DNA from 4 places in the Thalassospira sp. MBR-102 genome. Region 1 is predicted to be linked to each of the others. Evidence: riboswitches for the same ligand, from Rfam matches in the RefSeq annotation. Region 1 holds a riboswitch; each other region holds the start of a gene.

Region 1 (4,093 bases):
AACAGTATGATTTTGTTTCCAATTCTGTTCAATTTCTTCGAGATTTGCGGTGATTTTCCCCGGCCAATAAAGGCCTGCCTTGACCAAGGGTGCCGCCGGCTTCCAGTCCCAACTGACAGACGGGTTCAATTTTTCATATATAAGACGCAGTAAATGTTCAGCATTTCCCGGACCACCTTCGATCAGGTAACGCCAGATTTGCTGATACGTTGCACCCTTTACCGTCGATAACGACAACAGTTCCGCATCGGGTTGATCGTCACCTGGCAACAGTACCAACGGCACGTCGTTGCGACGGGCCAGTTCGACCAGCTGTTCGATCCCGTATTCCCAATATCCCCGCCCGCCCAGAATGCGCACGATGATGAATTTAGCATCGGTCAGAACATCCTCGACATAAAGATCGACCGACATGTTGTGACCCAGCTGCAATAGACTTGCCAATCGCAGCGACGGTGTCGCGTCGCCAAATGCTGAATGCAATCGCGCCTGCGCCCCGGCCAGACAGGCAAGCTCGGACTCTGCTGCCGACAGGATAACGACATCGCCCGGGCTTTGCCCCAGATCGACGGCTTCGCTTCCATCGGTAACAAGTCCAGGCTGGGCGGCAAGCAGATGCATCGGAAATGTCCGTTTCTTTTATCGTGTGCTGGTTCAAGATCATCCGCCCGCACAACGTTGTCGACCGGATGATCTTACAATTTCAAAACGTCACGATGCCTTGATTGCCGCTTCGATGGCACCGCGATCCAAGCCATGCAGGCCGATCACCACCAGTTCCGACCGGCGCGTTTCGGTTTCGGCCCACGGCCGGTCGAAATAACGCTGGAACCTCTCACCAACGCCCTGAACAACCTGGCGCATCGGCTTGCCGGGAATATCGAGAAAACCCTTGATCCGCAGGACATCGAACTGACGCACGACATCAATCAGGCGTTTTTCAAGCACGGCCGCATCGTCAACCGCGTCAAGTGACACGACAAAGCTTTCAAAATCGTCGTGGTCATGTTCGTGACCATCGTCATGATGTGAGGGGCGGCTATCAAGATCGTCTTCGGCCGCCGCTCCAAGTCCCAGCAAAACAGCATTTTCGACCTTCGAATGCGCGGTCGCGATGATCTTGACCGATGGGCGTTTCAGCTCGGCCCGGATATCTGCCTCGACCTTGGCAACTTCGGCAGCGCTCAGCAAATCGGTTTTGTTCAGAACCACCATATCGGCGCAATGAAGCTGCTCTTCAAACAGTTCCTCAAGCGGGCTTTCATGATCAAGATTATCATCCGCCTCGCGTTGGGCCTGAACCGCATAATGATCATGGGCAAACAACCCGTCGCGCAATGCCGCCCCGTCCAGAACAGCCACCACACCATCTACCGTGACCCGTGAACGGATTTCCGGCCAGTTGAACGCCTTGACCAACGGTTTTGGCAGTGCCAACCCTGATGTTTCGATAACGATATGATCAGGCGGCGTGTCGCGATCAATCAGGCCCTTGATGGTCGGCAGGAAATCATCGGCCACCGTGCAACAGATGCAACCGTTTGCAAGTTCGACAACGTCGTCCTCGGCACATCCCGAAATGCCACAACCATTTATCACTTCGCGGTCCACGCCCAGATCACCAAATTCGTTGATGATCAGCGCAATCCGCTTACCCCCGGCATTTTCCAGCATATTGCGGATCATCGTGGTTTTGCCTGCACCAAGAAAACCGGTGATCACTGTTGCCGGAATTTTTCCAAGCTGTGCCATATTCAATTACCCTTAAATCTATGAATTCTGATCTATTTAACCGACATCGGAATGCCCGCAACCACAAGCGTCACCTGATCGGCAAGCTCGGCAATCCGTTGATGCAATCGTCCGGCATGATCGCGAAAGCTGCGCGCCATGGCATTTTCCGGCACAATCCCGAAACCGACCTCGTTCGAAACCAGAAGAACTGGGATATCCAGCTCCGGCAAAAGGTCGCAAAGCCGGTCAAACTCGGCCTCGATATCGCGATCTTCCAGCATCAGATTGGTCAGCCAAAGCGTCAGACAATCGACCAGTACCGGTTTGCTGCCGTCGCGATTGCAGGCAGACAGGACACCGAAAAGATCAAGCGGTTCCTCAATCGTTTGCCATATCTCGCCGCGCGATGATTTGTGAAGTTCGATGCGATTTGCCATTTCCTCGTCCCATGCCCGGCCGGTCGCGATATAAATACCGCCGCCTGCATGGTTGATCCGGTTTTCGGCAAACCGGCTTTTGCCCGATCTGGCACCGCCAAGGATCAGATGGATCCCGGCAAACTGGCTGTTATCAGCCATATTATGGGTCATAGCCGCCTTCCTTCGCTTTGACCTCCCACCGAGGCCGGATTGCGTTACCCCATATCCTTACGAACAGGGATACCGATGGCTGGTTTCCTGGCTGCGGGCATGAAAGCAATCCGCCTTCCCGGCATGTTGTCTGCAAATCAACATTACCGGTGGCTTGTGACATCACATCACCCGGATCACCCAACCCGTTACAGTTGCGGGGGCAGCACCGGCATCACACCGGTTTCCCATCACCAAACGGCAGCGCCGAACCTAGCAGCTTTACCCCCACGACCAAAGCCCAAACTCCGACCTAACCATAAGGTCAGTATTTGTAAGAATTGACTGCTTGTCGGCGGTTATTCTTTAGGAGAACATAATTTTGTCACGTTGGATCAGAGCCGACAAAAGCCGCCCGCGTGACCGCCGGACATTACAAAACAAACAAAGTCCGGATGCCGAAACCGCAAACGGTTTCGGAAAAACTTCTTGGGGTTAATTGGAAATTTGCTGATCAAATGGCAATTCATGAACAAATTCAACGAATTCGGAATCTGAAATCAACAACCTGGCAAACCGTATCACGCGAAGACATGTGGCGCGGGCTGCTGGATAGATTGAGCTATAATGATCAATCCTTTCCCGAATTCCTGCAACATCATGCTGTAAATGGTGAAATATCATTGGCGCGTCGTGATGTTCGAAACATTTATGCCAGCCGCCCGACCTGTGGTGTTGTCGCGACCATCATTTGGTCGCATGCGCGTGGCATCCGCGTAAATGCGCTTTCGCTTCTGGTCCGTGACCTGACGAAACTCGTGGAATTGTTCGAAAATGACGATTTCGACGAAGATCAAATGTCACTGCTTCTGGGCCAGCCTGGGATATCCATCCCGACCGCCAGCAAAATGCTTTCAGCCTGTGGTAAGAAATACAAAGGCAAACCCGCCGCCATCATCGACGACACGATCATTCAGGTTATTGAAGCACCGGAATTTGCATCCGACTTTACGGAAATCAACGAGCTTCGCGGCAAATCGCGCAGCCGGCCTATTCCTTACTACGAAGCCTATCTCGACGATGTCGCGTCAATCTGTGGCAGATACGATGTCTCTGCCGATATGGTAGATCGCTTTTTGTCGGAATATGCGCTTGTCGATGCGCAGGAAAACGATCAACGGAAATCCGCCTGAAAACTGATACCCTGTGTGGCATTTCATTCAAGCCCCACAGGGTATCGGCAGATGGGTACTGCCCAGTCCCCTTTTATCAGTAACGCAGATTAACCCCGGTCACCCGCCAGCCCGGCTGATCGACGCCGTTTATATGTTCGATCCGTGTCACGCCAAGCGTATCAATATGAAATGATAAGGCAGCCTCAAGCGACAGACCAAGCGCATTGGCAAGGGCCGCGCGCACCGTCCCGCCGTGAATAACGGCCACAATATCGCGCCCGGCCCAATATCTTGTCAGCCGGTCAAATATTGGCCCAACCCGTTCGACAACGTCGCTGAAACTTTCACCATTCGGAGGATGCTGGCGCGCGAAATCGGCCCAGAAACGGGTGGTTTCCCCTTTGGGAAGATCATTCCAGTGCTTCTTTTCCCATGCGCCAAAATGCTGTTCGGCAAAGCCGGTTTCACGCGTCGGCAGGATGTTTTCATCCATCAGCTCAAGAAGTTTAAGCGCGGTATCAAGCGTGCGCGAAAGGTGGCTCGTAATCCAGACCGCGTCGTTTGGCAAATGGCGTGACAGGGCACGCAATGCCTTTTCATCGGTAAGATCAACCG
Region 2 (4,093 bases), on a different contig from region 1:
GGCGGCATCGCTGGCATCGGCAAAGCCGTTATTGGTAATCGCCTCGATCCCGCCCGCTTCGAAGAAGTTTCGGGCAAACATGGCGCGTGCGGTGTGTTTGGCAACCGGGCCCAGATTGGCCAGAAAGATTTGCGGAAATTTGCCGGTTGATGCCTTGTGGGCATCGGCACGATCCCGCAGGGTTTCGAAGCTTTCCGAAAGACGATGGGTTGGCAGCGGATCGATGGTTGTGCCCGCGGCCTTGCCATAAAGGGCTTCATACATCTGTGCGATGGTGGCACCGGATTTGGCCGCCGTGATCAGATCCTCAAGGCTGATGCCGATTGCATCCTTAAACCCGGTCTGGCGGGCTTTGGCTTCCTTGCGGATTGTCGTCAGGTCTTGCGCATCGCAGGTGACTTTGGCCTCTGTGATGTTGGGGAATTCCGACACCCCGGTCAGGGGATCGCGCCGGGTGGCAACGCGGTTTGCGCGGTTCTGCCAGATTTCGGAAATCTCCTTTTGCAGGGACCCGTCGGCAAGGGCCTTGATAATGCCGCCCTTGGCTTCAAGTGACTGGAACCGGCCCCAGGCATTGGATGCCAGTTCGCGGGTCAGGTTTTCGATGAACCATGAACCGCCTGCCGGGTCGATCACACGATGAACGTTGCTTTCTTCCTGCAGGATCAGTTGGGTGTTGCGCGCAATGCGGCGCGCAAAGCCATCAGACAGGCCGATCAGATGATCATAGGGCAGGCAGATAACGCTATCGGCACCGCCCAGACCGGCGCTCAGGCTGGTGACGGTGGTGCGCAGCATATTGACCCACGGATCAACCTTCGACAGTGCCATTTCGGCTGATACCGCATTGATCGTGATGGTGGCATCATCGACACCCGATGCCGAAAGAACCCGGCTCCACATCAGGCGAAGCGCACGAAGCTTGGCAATCCCGGCAAAGAAATCGGTGCCAACCGCAACATTGAACGCAATCGCGCCTGCCGCCTGATCAATCACCATGCCGGTATCGGTCAGCGCGCGAAGGTAGGTGACACCACCTGCCAGCAGGCAGGCGAGTTCCTGCCCGTCGGTTGCTCCGGCATTGTAAAACGGCGCACCATTTACCGTGATGGCGGTGGCATGGGGGAAACGGTCGATCAGATCGGCGGCAATATCGGCGGCCTGTTTGATCGCATCATCGGCTGAAACCGGAAGGCACCCTGTTGCGGCCAATGTGCCAATCGGATCGATGTTGAAGGCCGGTGCGGCGTCGCTTGCAAAATCGTCATCCGCGTCGGCGCTGTTTTGCCCATCCTTTTCAAGGCGCGCGGCCAAAAGCGCAGCGGCCGGGATGGCGGCGGCACCGGCATCAAGTGCGACGGTCGCAAGGTTGGTATAGACATCGTCAAGTATAGCATCGAGATCGGCAAGGCAGTGAATGGCAATGCCGTCAATGCCAGCATCGCCCGATGTGATATCCGCCCCCGTGCGTGCGGCGGCATCCAGACATAGCAGGACCGACGTTGCGCCGTTTTCCAGATCATCGAGAATCGCGGCATTGACCGATTTGGGATCGGGATGGTCATGAAGCTGGCGGATGTCCCAGCCGCTGGCGGCGTCCTTGGCATCGACGGCGGCACACAGGACCTGATGGATCAGGCGGGTTGCGTCGTCCTGATCGTCGTTGGTGTAAAGCGGCTGCATCGCGAAACCGTCAAGCATCCTTGTGACCAGTTTCTTGTCAAAGGATGCGCCTTTCAGGCCGGATTCCGCCAGTTGACGCCAGCTTGCATAATCGGCGGCTGGAAACTCTGAGGCCAGCTTTAACGGGTCTGTCATGCTCTCTCCCGGTCGCGGTCGGATCTTTTCGGATCTGGGCCGATATCTATTTTACAACGGATTCCCTCCGCCCGGTACACCCCGCCCGGTCCGGCAGAAACAAGAGCCATCTTTCGGTATCTGGCTTATGCACCGTCAAAAACGGCGCATTTACAGTTGCGAGGGCAGCTTCGGCCTTGATCGCGGGCTTTCGCCGGACCGCACCGAATTCCCGAAAGAATGTTTCATATCGCATCTGCGACATGGCGGTGTTTATAGCACCCGCCCATAATTACGTAAATAGGCATGGAAATACCTATTTAGATCAATGTTGCGGCCAGCCATCAGCATTCCGTAACGTTATCCTTCTGAAAAGTGGTTGTTTTCTGCCAAGGATGGGGTCGATGAACGGATATTAATGGCGTGCCGCTGCCATTATACTTTGGCCGGATTGTGATGGTTTCTGGGAAAAATTGCGGGGTTTAACCAATTTGACATTTTCGTCTGCCAGATTGGCGCTGTCCCAAATCTCGGAGTATTGCCATCCATGAATGCGCTTAGCGCCGTGCCGCCCCGACCAATGAATGACGGTCTGGTGGTGTTTGCCGACGACAGCCCCAGCGCCAAGGCGGCTCTTGAAACCGTTTTGCGCCGTGCCGGCTATGACGTGGCAGGGTTTGATTGTGCCGACGATCTGATCGACCAACTGGACGGTCTTTATCCGCGGGCGATCATTCTGGATCTTGAAATGCCCGGGATGAGCGGGTTTGAAGCCTTTTGCGAGATTCGACGCCGCTATCCGAATGCGGTTGAAGTGCCGGTTCTGTTCTTCTCGGCCCATTATGATGCCGATACGCGGGCCCAGGCCGATGCCCTTGGCGCGGCGGACTTTATCAGCAAAGATGCCAGCCCGATGGTGGTGATCGAGCAGCTTAACCGGGCGCTTGATAAATCCATGAGCCATTGCTGAACTATTTTTGGTAATCGCCTGCATTTTTCGTTTTCAGTGAATAATCAAAAAATCGGGTCTTTTGGTAAAAAATGCCGTTGGACCCGATTTTTCGTATTCCTCATATCATACTATTTAAATGCCATCTCAGGCGTGGCGAAGTTGCGCCGGATCACCTGATGGCATGGTGATCGTGTGGTTTTCGTCCCCGTGGACATGATAAAGCTGATCACCGGCAAGCGTGTCTGCCGGATCGATGGCCGGGCGGTGGGCGAGCCGGTCATAGAGTGCCGCAAAATCCGCATCCATCGCATCAAAAAGCTGCTGATAGTCGGTCAGCACGAAATAGGTTTTCTGGAAATCGTCAATGGCATAGTCGGTTGCCATCACCCGTTCGAGGTCAAATGCCACCCGGTTGGGGGTTGGATCGGTGACGGAATAGATGGTTTCCGTTTGCGATGACAGCATGCCCGCCCCATAGGCGCGCAATCCATGGTCGGTCATGATCAGGCCGAACTCGACCATGTACCAGTACATGCGGGCGAGTTTCTTGAGCCCGCCTTTGGCAATGGCTTCGGGGCCCTTGGCACCATAAGCCGCCAGATAATCGGCAAAGACCGGATCATAGAGCATCGGCACATGACCAAAGAAGTCATGGAAGATATCGGGTTCGACCAGATAGTCGATTTCCTCGGGCTTGCGCAGCCAGACGGTCACCGGGAAACGCCGGTTGGCGAGATGATCGAAAAACACATCATCGGGCACCAGCCCCGGCACCGCGACAAGGTGCCAGCCAGTGGCGGCATGGAGCTTCTCACTGACCCGGCCGAAATGCGGAATGCCATCGGCGGCATCAAGTTTTTCAAGATTGCGGATATAGTCCGGGGCGGCATAGCCGGGCAGGATCGCCTTCTGACGGGCATAAAGTTTGCGCCAAAGGTCATGTTCGGCCGCGGAATAGGATGCCCAGTCCTGGGCCACGGTGTAGTCATCATTGATGTGGCTGTAATCGCCGCGCAGATTTTTGTTCTGGTCCATGACGGTCCTCGTTTGCTCCCTGATGAGACTTTCTGCATGAACCATTTTACATCAATTCAAATGTCATTTTCGCGCGATATAGGGATCAAAATGCGTTATGGTTGATCAAATATGACCGCATAAACCATTTTGAGGGCGAAAAATGACCGATATGCTGTTAAGCCCGACCGACATCAAAATCCTGCAAATCCTTCAGCGTGACGCATCGATCAGCAATGTGCAGCTCGCCGAAAAGGTCGGTATGTCGCCATCGCCGTGCCTGCGCCGGGTCAAGCAGCTTGAGGCATCGGGGATCATTCGCCAGACGGT
Region 3 (4,093 bases), on a different contig from region 1:
GCCAGTTTGCGACGGCCATGCTTTTTCATGTCCTGCCCTGCCAGCATTGCACGCCCCTGATCAGGTGGACGAATACCGGCCAAAACCGACATCAAACTGGTTTTTCCCGACCCATTTGGCCCGATCAGGCCAAGGAACTCGCCCGGTTCAACCCGGATCGAGACATTTTTGATGATCTTGCGAAAACCGGCAGACCAGACGATATCGCGCAGTTCCAGGGTCATCGCAAAATCCTTCCGTGACACAGGATCAGGGCAAAGGCCGGGGCCCCGACAAGGGCGGTAATCACCCCGATTGGCAAAACCTGCCCCGGAACGATCACGCGTGAAATCACATCGGCACAGACCAGAAACAGTGCGCCAATCAATGCCGATAGCGGTAATAGCAGCCCATGGCGCGTTCCGACAAAAAAGCGCGCCGCATGCGGGATCACCAAACCGACAAAACCGATGGAACCAACGATACTGACCATTACCGCCGTCATCATCGCGGCTGCGGCAATCAGGATCGCATAAACCCGCCTGACCGGCACACCAAGCGATGCGGCGGATTCACGACCAAACGTAAAGGCATCAAGTGCGCGTGCATGCCAAAGACACACGACAAGCCCGACAAGAGCCACGGGTAAAGCCAGCCACACATCGGGCCAGCGCACGCCGCTAAGATTGCCCAGAAGCCAGAACATGATGCCGCGCGCCTGCTCGGCACTGGCCGATTTGGTGACGATAAAGGATGTCAGGGCATTGAACATCTGCGATCCGGCAATCCCGGCCAGAATGATCGCACCCGTACCGCGCCCGGCCTGTAACGCCAGAAGGGTCACAAAGGCGAATGCCGCCACTGCGCCGATAAATGCACCAAGTGACAGCGAAAGCATCCCGGCCCCAAGACCTAGGATCACGATGCTGACCGCACCGGTCGATGCCCCGGCCGAAATGCCGAGCAGATAGGGATCGGCAAGACTGTTGCGCAAAAGCGCCTGCAGGACCGCACCGGAAACGGCCAAGGCCGCCCCGCAACTTGCGGCAACGATGGCGCGGCTAAGTCGGTAGTTCCAGATAATACCGGCATCAATCGCATCCACCGGATACCCGGCATCCCACAAATGATTGGCAATCGTATTGATCACCGTGCCCACCGGGATCGCTGTTTCGCCCACCGATGCGGCAACCGCCAGAACCGCTGCCAGCAACATCAGCGCGGCAAATGCCACGCTGATGCGTTTGATGAAAACAGGGCTGGAAATGATATTCCCGATCATTGGCCCGATCACTGGGTTGCCTCGAACGCCTCGATTGCCTTGGCCAGGGTTTCAATGCCGTCGATTGTCCGCATGGTCGGGTTCATCGACTGGGCATCCATGACGACGATATTTCCGCTTTTGACCGCATTCATCTGACGGGTTACCGGATCGGATTTCAGGAACTGCATTTTCAGTTCCCAGTCATCGGCCGGAAAACGGCGACGATCCATTTTGCCAATCGCAATGATATCGGGATTGGTTCGTGCGATGGTTTCCCACCCGACTGTGGGCCATTCATCATCACTGTCGATGACATTCTCCACACCAAGGATCGACATGACATAGGCCGGTGCGCCTTTCTGCCCGGCAACAAACGGATCAACATCGATTTCAGCACTGGAGAACCAGAACAGTACTGAAATTCCCTTGCCATTCACGGCGGCGACTTTTTCGCGCGCAGCCTGTTCGCGGGCTTTGAAATCGGCAATCAGATCTGCGCCGCGTTCCTCGACATCGAAGATTTTCGAAAGGTCGGCTATCCCCTGATAGATCTGATCCATCGAAAAGGCATCAATCCGCGTTCCGTCACCGCCCGTGGTGTTGTCCTTACCGACGCAATCGGCTGGTGCGGTATAGACCGGGATTGAAAGTTCGGCAAACTGGTCAATCGTTCCGACCTTGCCATTCGGGCCGATATGCCATTGGAACTGGGTTGCGACCATATCGGGTTTCTGGCCGACCACACTTTCAAAGCTGGGATCGTTGTCGGCCAGACGCGGAATGGTGGCGTTGACGTCGCGAAACTGTTCCTGCACCGGGCCAAGCCATACGGCCGTTCCGACCACCCTGTCGGCCAGTCCCAGAAGATAAAGCAGTTCAGTGCTGCTTTGGCCAAGCGATACGACACGGTTCGGAGCCTGATCAAAGGTCAGGGTTCGACCACAATTTTCCAGTGTGAGCGGATATTCCGTGGCAGATGCGTATTGCGCGAAAGAAGCCAGTCCTGCAGCAAACACCCCGACTGCAAGAACCTTTTTGTTCAGTTCAATCACTTTGCGTCCTTTCATGGATATGCTGATCGGGAATTTCATTTCCCGACCGGACATACCAAACCAATAAATGTTATGTTATAACACAACATCAAAGCTACTATGGTCAAGGGACTGGCTAAAGTGCTGAAAAATGGCGGGAAATGCCGGAATCCAAGGGCGGTCCAATGGCTTTCAGCCCGCCCGGAACGGTGACATATACCGACATCCTCCGGGGCACCCCGCCCGGTCCGTCGTATTTATGTCAGCAGGTCTCCTGGCTCGCGGGTCGTTGTGTTTTCCTGCCTTCCCGGGAAATATCCCAGTGGCTTTCAGAAGGAAACACTCACCGCCTACAGTTGCGGGGGCAGCTTCGGTTAACCGTCTTCACGGACGGCTTCGAATTCCCTTTATCCTTATCGGATACTGACATCTATCGGTGTCACATAGTCACGAAGGCCGGTCAAGCCAATTGCGAATAAATCGCAATGATTACAATTTTCAATAGGCGTTCGCCGCCGCCGTGCCATCGCCGCCCAGCCGCCCAAGGATCGCCGAGACATCGCGCATCGGTGGCGCGCCAAACATGCGGGCATATTCACGGCTGAATTGTGATGCGCTTTCATATCCGACTTCATAGGCCGCTGTTGCCGCATCCTTCATTTCGGTCAGCATCATCTGGCGCGCCATCGTCAGGCGAAGGCGTTTCTGATACTGAAGCGGGCTCATGGAGGTTACCTGTTTGAAATGATGATGGAAGGAAGACGGGCTCATATTCGCCTGTGCCGCCAGATCATCGACCCGAAGCGGTGCGGCAAAATCGTCCTTCATAAGGCGGATGATCTTGGAAATGCGCTGCATGTTGCTGCCGCCCATGCCGATTTGCGCAATCCTGGCACCCTGAAGGCCGCGCAGAAGGCGATAATGCACCTCGCGCAGAAGCATCGGCGCCATCACCGAAATATCGTCTTTCTCATCACACAGGCGCAACAGGCGCATCACAGCATCCAGCAAGGTATCGCTGGCGTTATCGACATGAAGCCCGCAATCGCTTTCGGATGCCGAGCCGACCTGAAGATCAATCTGGGTGACAAGATCGCCCAACATCTGACCATCAAGTTCAATCGACAAACTGCGATACGGAAGTGCTGCACTGGCATTTGTCACACAGCCGACAATCGGCAGGTCGACCGACGCCACCAGATACTTTCCGGGCGCGTAACTGAAAACCGCCTCGCCCAGAGTGACCTCTTTGGCACCTGACGCGATAATGCAAAGGCATGGCTTGTAGATTGTCGGAACTTTCATCGACGGCCCGGTCGCACGATACAGATGCACCGCCTTTACCGGCGTCTCGGCAACACCTTCGCCTTCGCAGTATCTGTCAATCAGTTCAGACATCTCTTCAAACACAGGCATCGCCAAACTCCTTTATTTCCCTAATATGAACTATAGCAACCAGAACCATCCTGAAAAGCGGTTTTCACCCTGCCTGGAGAATCAGGCAATTGATCAAGAGTTCTGTGTATTCATCAGGCCACCATTTGCAATCACAGTAAGCGCCATGATCCAGACAAGGAGGATGTCATGTCGCTTATGTCCAACAATGTTGAAAACAAGGTTGTCGTCATTACCGGTGCCAGCAGCGGAATTGGCGAGGCCACGGCAAAACTTCTGGCCGAAAACGGTGCAAAGGTCGTTCTTGCGGCCCGACGCACGGCAAAGCTTCATTCCATCGTCGCCGAAATCGAAGCCGAAGGCGGCACCGCCACATGTCGCGCGGTTGATGTCACCGATGCCGACGACGTCGAAGCACTGATCT
Region 4 (4,093 bases), on a different contig from region 1:
CATACCCAGCCAAGAATGCGGCTGACGGTGCGGACATTTTTCAAGGTATCGACCATGACGGGGCTCCATCCAGAAGCATTCGGGTGACGCTTAAATAACGAATCGAATTTATTAATTAAAATAAAACATGAATTTTTTATCGAGATGAGTCAATTCGGATTTTTGCCCGTAACCGGTTTTGATCCGTTGCAGGGCGGTGGTCGGCCAAAATGCAGACAAAAAAATGCAGCCGGGGCGGTTGAAACACCCGGCTGCAGAAGGAATGGCGGGGAGGGGAGGAAAACCCGCCAGGGAAGAGAGGGAGACGAAAAAGTCTGGCTGCTTCCAGCGCGGCGTCGTTAATGCCGTTTGGAAGAGATCATCGCGTCCCACGCACCTTGCAAACGTTGTTTGGCTTCACGAAAACGCTGCAGGCATTCTTGCGGGATATCACCGCTATGATCCTTGATCTCGCCCCAGGCGGCATCCATGTCATCCCACGCCTGAACAACCTCGCTTGGCAATTGTTCAAGCCCGGCTTCGGATTCCTTGCAATGGGCTGTAAGGCCGAATTCCCAATCCTTGAATTCCTGATGGAGCTTGGCGTGCTCCGGAAGGGGACGGGCTGTCATGGGAGCCTCCTTTTGCTTTTCCAGACAATTTCAATCTGGCGCGTAATCATGTCATCGATTTGCAATGAAAAGGCGATTTTGGGGCATTCTCTATAAAGGGCATAAAACCGGCAATTTACCTGCCAATCATATCGTTCCATGCTTTTTCAAGATTTGCGGTCGCCTTGTGGAACTGCTCTGCGGTGGCGTTGCTTGCGGCATCGCCTTCGGCCTTAAGCTTTTCCCATGCCTCATTCATCTCGTTATAGGGGCCGGTTACCTCTTTGGGCAGATTTCCGACCTGCATGTCGTTTTTCGCGCAGTAACCGGCAACATTCCGTTCCCAGCTGTCGTGGGACTGGCGCAGATTAAAAATGTCGAGTGCTGTTTGCTCTTGCATCGGTGTGTCTCCTTGTTCTGGTGGGCACTTTCGATGATGTGTCATACCTGTAACGTTCCCTGCGTGGCGGAGTTCCATGCACGCAAACATCAAGTCCCCTTGCCAAGCGATGCAGGGCGTGGAAAATAGGGGCATGTCACAAAGCAAAGCAAAATCCCGTAAAGTCGAAGTCACACCGGCCCGCCCGGTCGTGGTCAGCGCCAATAATGATGGTGACGGTTGTCATGAATGCGATACCGCCGCACGTCTTGGCCTTTCCACCGAACAGGGGGAAGCCGTAACGCGTGATGCGTCGCGCGCCACCGGTCATAACCTGTCGCTGCCCGATATCGAGGCGGCGGCGAAAATCTTTGCGCTTTTGGGGGATGCCGGGCGGTTGCAGCTTGTTCTGCGCTGCATGGAAAAACCGCAAACCGTTGGTGAACTGGCCGAGGCATCGGGCATGTCGCAGTCGCTTACCAGCCATCATCTGCGTCAGTTGCGCGATCAGCGCATTCTGGCGTCCGAGCGCAACGGGCGTCATATCTTCTATCAGATTGATGACGAACATATTTCCCGTGTTGTTCGAGATGTCTTTGCCCACGTCACACACGACTAAGCCACCCCCGCACTGATCTTTGCGGGCATTCCAGTCGCATATCGACAATCGGGCGAATATGTTCGGCAAATGATCACCCGGCCTGCGTGGTTTTCACATTGCACTTGCGCAAAATTACCGTCATAAACGGATGGCTTGGTTTTTCCCGCTCTGCTCGGGGTTGGGAAACGAAGAGGGAATTTGGAAAGCCGTCTGTTTGACGGTCAAAGCCAAAGCCGCCCCCGCGACTGTATGCGACGAGTGCCCGCCATCATACCACTTGCGAAAGCAGGGAAGGTCGGCGACGCATGAAGACCCGCAAGCCAGGAGACCTGCCAGGCATGGACCCGAACCGACTGTCGGGTGTGACAGCAAAGGAGATTTCTATGACCACGCAGACCGCGGCATTTGCCGTTTCGAAAAAATCCGTTCTTCTGCCGATCCTTGCCTGTGCCGTTTTCGGCATGGCGATTGTCTTTGTGACCGGCCACGTTCAGGCGGACCTGCTTCATGATGCGGCACACGATGTGCGCCACGCGACCGGCTTTCCCTGCCACTAAGTCATGTTCACACGCATAGTAACCAGCGCGTTGTTCGCTGGTGCTGCAGCGGGGCTTATTGCGGCCCTGCTACAGCTGTATTTTGTGCAGCCCGTTTTGCTGCATGCGGAGCTGTATGAAACCGGTGCCCTTGTGCATTTCGGCGGTGACGCGGTTAGCGCGCATCAGGATGTCGGCGGGATTGATCCGCTGCGTGACGGGCTAAGCATCCTGTTCACCATGCTGGTCTATACCGGCTATGCACTGATCCTGATCGCGGCCATGGCCTTTGCCGAAAATCGTGGTCATGTGGTGACGGCGCGCAATGGCATCATCTGGGGCATTGCAGGGTTTGTCATCGTGCATTTCGCACCGGGCTTCACCTTGGCGCCAGAGGTGCCCGGTGTTGCTGCGGCCGATGTCTATGAACGGCAAATCTGGTGGTTTGCGACGGTGGCAACCGCGGCACTTGCGGTTTGGCTGATCGCCTTTGGCCGGAACTGGCTGGCGTGGGGGGCGGCGGTTGTTCTGCTTCTGGCGCCCCATGTTATCGGTGCGCCGGAACCCGATCAGTTCAGCGGTCCCGTGCCGACCGAACTCGGCGCGCTGTTTGCTGCGCGTGCCTTTGGTATCGGGGCGGTGGCCTGGGTGTTGACCGGGCTGTTTGCCGGGCATTTCTGGCGGCGTGAAGCCGACCGGGAAGCGTAAAACGCAATCACATTGATCAGGCGCGGTATATTCCGCGCCTGTTTTCTTTCATTGATTTGCCTGGATAAACGTAATGCCACGTTCACTTGCTCTTTTCGGGATCGGGCTTGTTTTTGGCGGCGGGATTGGCTTTCTGGTGGCGGCGGGCAATGGCATCACCCTTGATGGTCATGACCATTCCGATCCGCGCGCGCATGGGGAAAGTGCCCATGGTGATACGCATGACACGATGAATGTCAACGGTGCCCATGCCAGCCATGATGCCGTCATTTCACTGCCCGATGCCGTTGATGCGCCAAGGCTTGATGTTGCCATTGCGCCCGATCCGGTCAGTGGCTGGAACCTGCATCTCTTGGTCCAGAATTTCCGTTTTGCCCCCGAACATGCCAGCAGTCCCCATATCCCGGGCGAGGGGCATGCTCATGTCTATGTTAACGGCACCAAGATCGCCCGCCTGTATGGCCCGTGGCTTCATATCGCAGACCTTCCAGCGGGTGATAACGAGGTTATCGTGACCCTTACGGCTAATGACCATAGCCAGCTTGCCGTTGGCGATAAGCCGCTGCGTCAGGCCATGACTGTTTCGGTTGCACCATAATCACAGGGCCGGGATACGGGCCTTAAGGCAAAATCGAAGACGTCCGCAGCCGCGTGCGTCTTCGATCCATCCATCCGGGGCGTTCAGATATTCCCGGCAGGTGGCAATGATATCGTCAATATCACGATGTGCCGATAATCCGGCAAAAAGATAACTTGCCCGCCCGGTTCCCTGAAGTGCAACCGATGTCGGGTCGCTGCATGATCCCATGCAGTCAACCTGCGTGATTTCAAACGTTTCGGGCAATTCCGCCTGATCAAGTGCCGTGCCTAACTGCCGCGCAAAACCATCCGCATCGACAAAATCCACCTTTGAGGCCGGATCAGCATCGGGTGCTGGTTGGCAGGTTTTGCAAATGACAATACGGGGCATCTGGCGGTTGGCCTTGGTTCTTAAATCGGGTGGTCACTATGGCCGCAGTGCTGGCGTAATTCATCAACTTTTTCGGGGCGTCGGGCATTGTGTGTGATAACATTCAAATCATGGTTTGAATGTTCTTGACTCCACAACATATGAATTGTTATTTGAATATAACGCATGAATGTAAATTTGAATGTTGGCGAGGTCCAGAATGTCCGTCATCGCAAAATGGGATCAGTTCCCGGCCATTGGAAATTGTGAAAGCTGCAAGTCATCGCTGATTGCGGCTTTGAACGACGCCGTGCCGGGGCAAAGCTTTAT

The links. Region 1 has a riboswitch for cobalamin ahead of cobU (bifunctional adenosylcobinamide kinase/adenosylcobinamide-phosphate guanylyltransferase). Riboswitches for the same ligand answer to the same signal wherever they lie in the genome.
Region 2: linked by a shared signal. The riboswitch ahead of ABIE64_RS04630 (methylmalonyl-CoA mutase family protein) and the one ahead of cobU (bifunctional adenosylcobinamide kinase/adenosylcobinamide-phosphate guanylyltransferase) in region 1 are both predicted to bind cobalamin.
Region 3: linked by a shared signal. The riboswitch ahead of ABIE64_RS15120 (ABC transporter substrate-binding protein) and the one ahead of cobU (bifunctional adenosylcobinamide kinase/adenosylcobinamide-phosphate guanylyltransferase) in region 1 are both predicted to bind cobalamin.
Region 4: linked by a shared signal. The riboswitch ahead of ABIE64_RS01610 (CbtB domain-containing protein) and the one ahead of cobU (bifunctional adenosylcobinamide kinase/adenosylcobinamide-phosphate guanylyltransferase) in region 1 are both predicted to bind cobalamin.

Annotation. Positions count from the first base shown of each region.
Region 1 covers NZ_JBEPTC010000006.1:187,915-192,007, reverse strand. Annotated here, with positions in the region: gene cobN (cobaltochelatase subunit CobN) at 1-621, opposite strand, end outside; gene cobW (cobalamin biosynthesis protein CobW) at 712-1,752, opposite strand; gene cobU (bifunctional adenosylcobinamide kinase/adenosylcobinamide-phosphate guanylyltransferase) at 1,785-2,324, opposite strand; cobalamin riboswitch at 2,385-2,608, opposite strand; gene ABIE64_RS12700 (hypothetical protein) at 2,921-3,496, shown strand; gene ABIE64_RS12695 (histidine phosphatase family protein) at 3,573-4,093, opposite strand, start outside.
Region 2 covers NZ_JBEPTC010000002.1:254,065-258,157, reverse strand. Annotated here, with positions in the region: gene ABIE64_RS04630 (methylmalonyl-CoA mutase family protein) at 1-1,818, opposite strand, end outside; cobalamin riboswitch at 1,912-2,078, opposite strand; gene ABIE64_RS04625 (response regulator) at 2,345-2,767, shown strand; gene phhA (phenylalanine 4-monooxygenase) at 2,894-3,784, opposite strand; gene ABIE64_RS04615 (Lrp/AsnC family transcriptional regulator) at 3,927-4,093, shown strand, end outside.
Region 3 covers NZ_JBEPTC010000009.1:13,925-18,017, reverse strand. Annotated here, with positions in the region: gene ABIE64_RS15130 (ABC transporter ATP-binding protein) at 1-224, opposite strand, end outside; gene ABIE64_RS15125 (FecCD family ABC transporter permease) at 221-1,261, opposite strand; gene ABIE64_RS15120 (ABC transporter substrate-binding protein) at 1,270-2,310, opposite strand; cobalamin riboswitch at 2,522-2,717, opposite strand; gene ABIE64_RS15115 (AraC family transcriptional regulator) at 2,773-3,690, opposite strand; gene ABIE64_RS15110 (SDR family oxidoreductase) at 3,859-4,093, shown strand, end outside.
Region 4 covers NZ_JBEPTC010000001.1:331,639-335,731, forward strand. Annotated here, with positions in the region: gene ABIE64_RS01585 (DUF2975 domain-containing protein) at 1-56, opposite strand, end outside; gene ABIE64_RS01590 (hypothetical protein) at 112-372, opposite strand; gene ABIE64_RS01595 (hypothetical protein) at 339-611, opposite strand; gene ABIE64_RS01600 (hypothetical protein) at 727-990, opposite strand; gene ABIE64_RS01605 (ArsR/SmtB family transcription factor) at 1,124-1,588, shown strand; cobalamin riboswitch at 1,708-1,921, shown strand; gene ABIE64_RS01610 (CbtB domain-containing protein) at 1,954-2,127, shown strand; gene ABIE64_RS01615 (CbtA family protein) at 2,131-2,814, shown strand; gene ABIE64_RS01620 (hypothetical protein) at 2,888-3,412, shown strand; gene ABIE64_RS01625 (DUF1636 family protein) at 3,413-3,784, opposite strand; gene ABIE64_RS01630 (heavy metal translocating P-type ATPase) at 3,984-4,093, shown strand, end outside.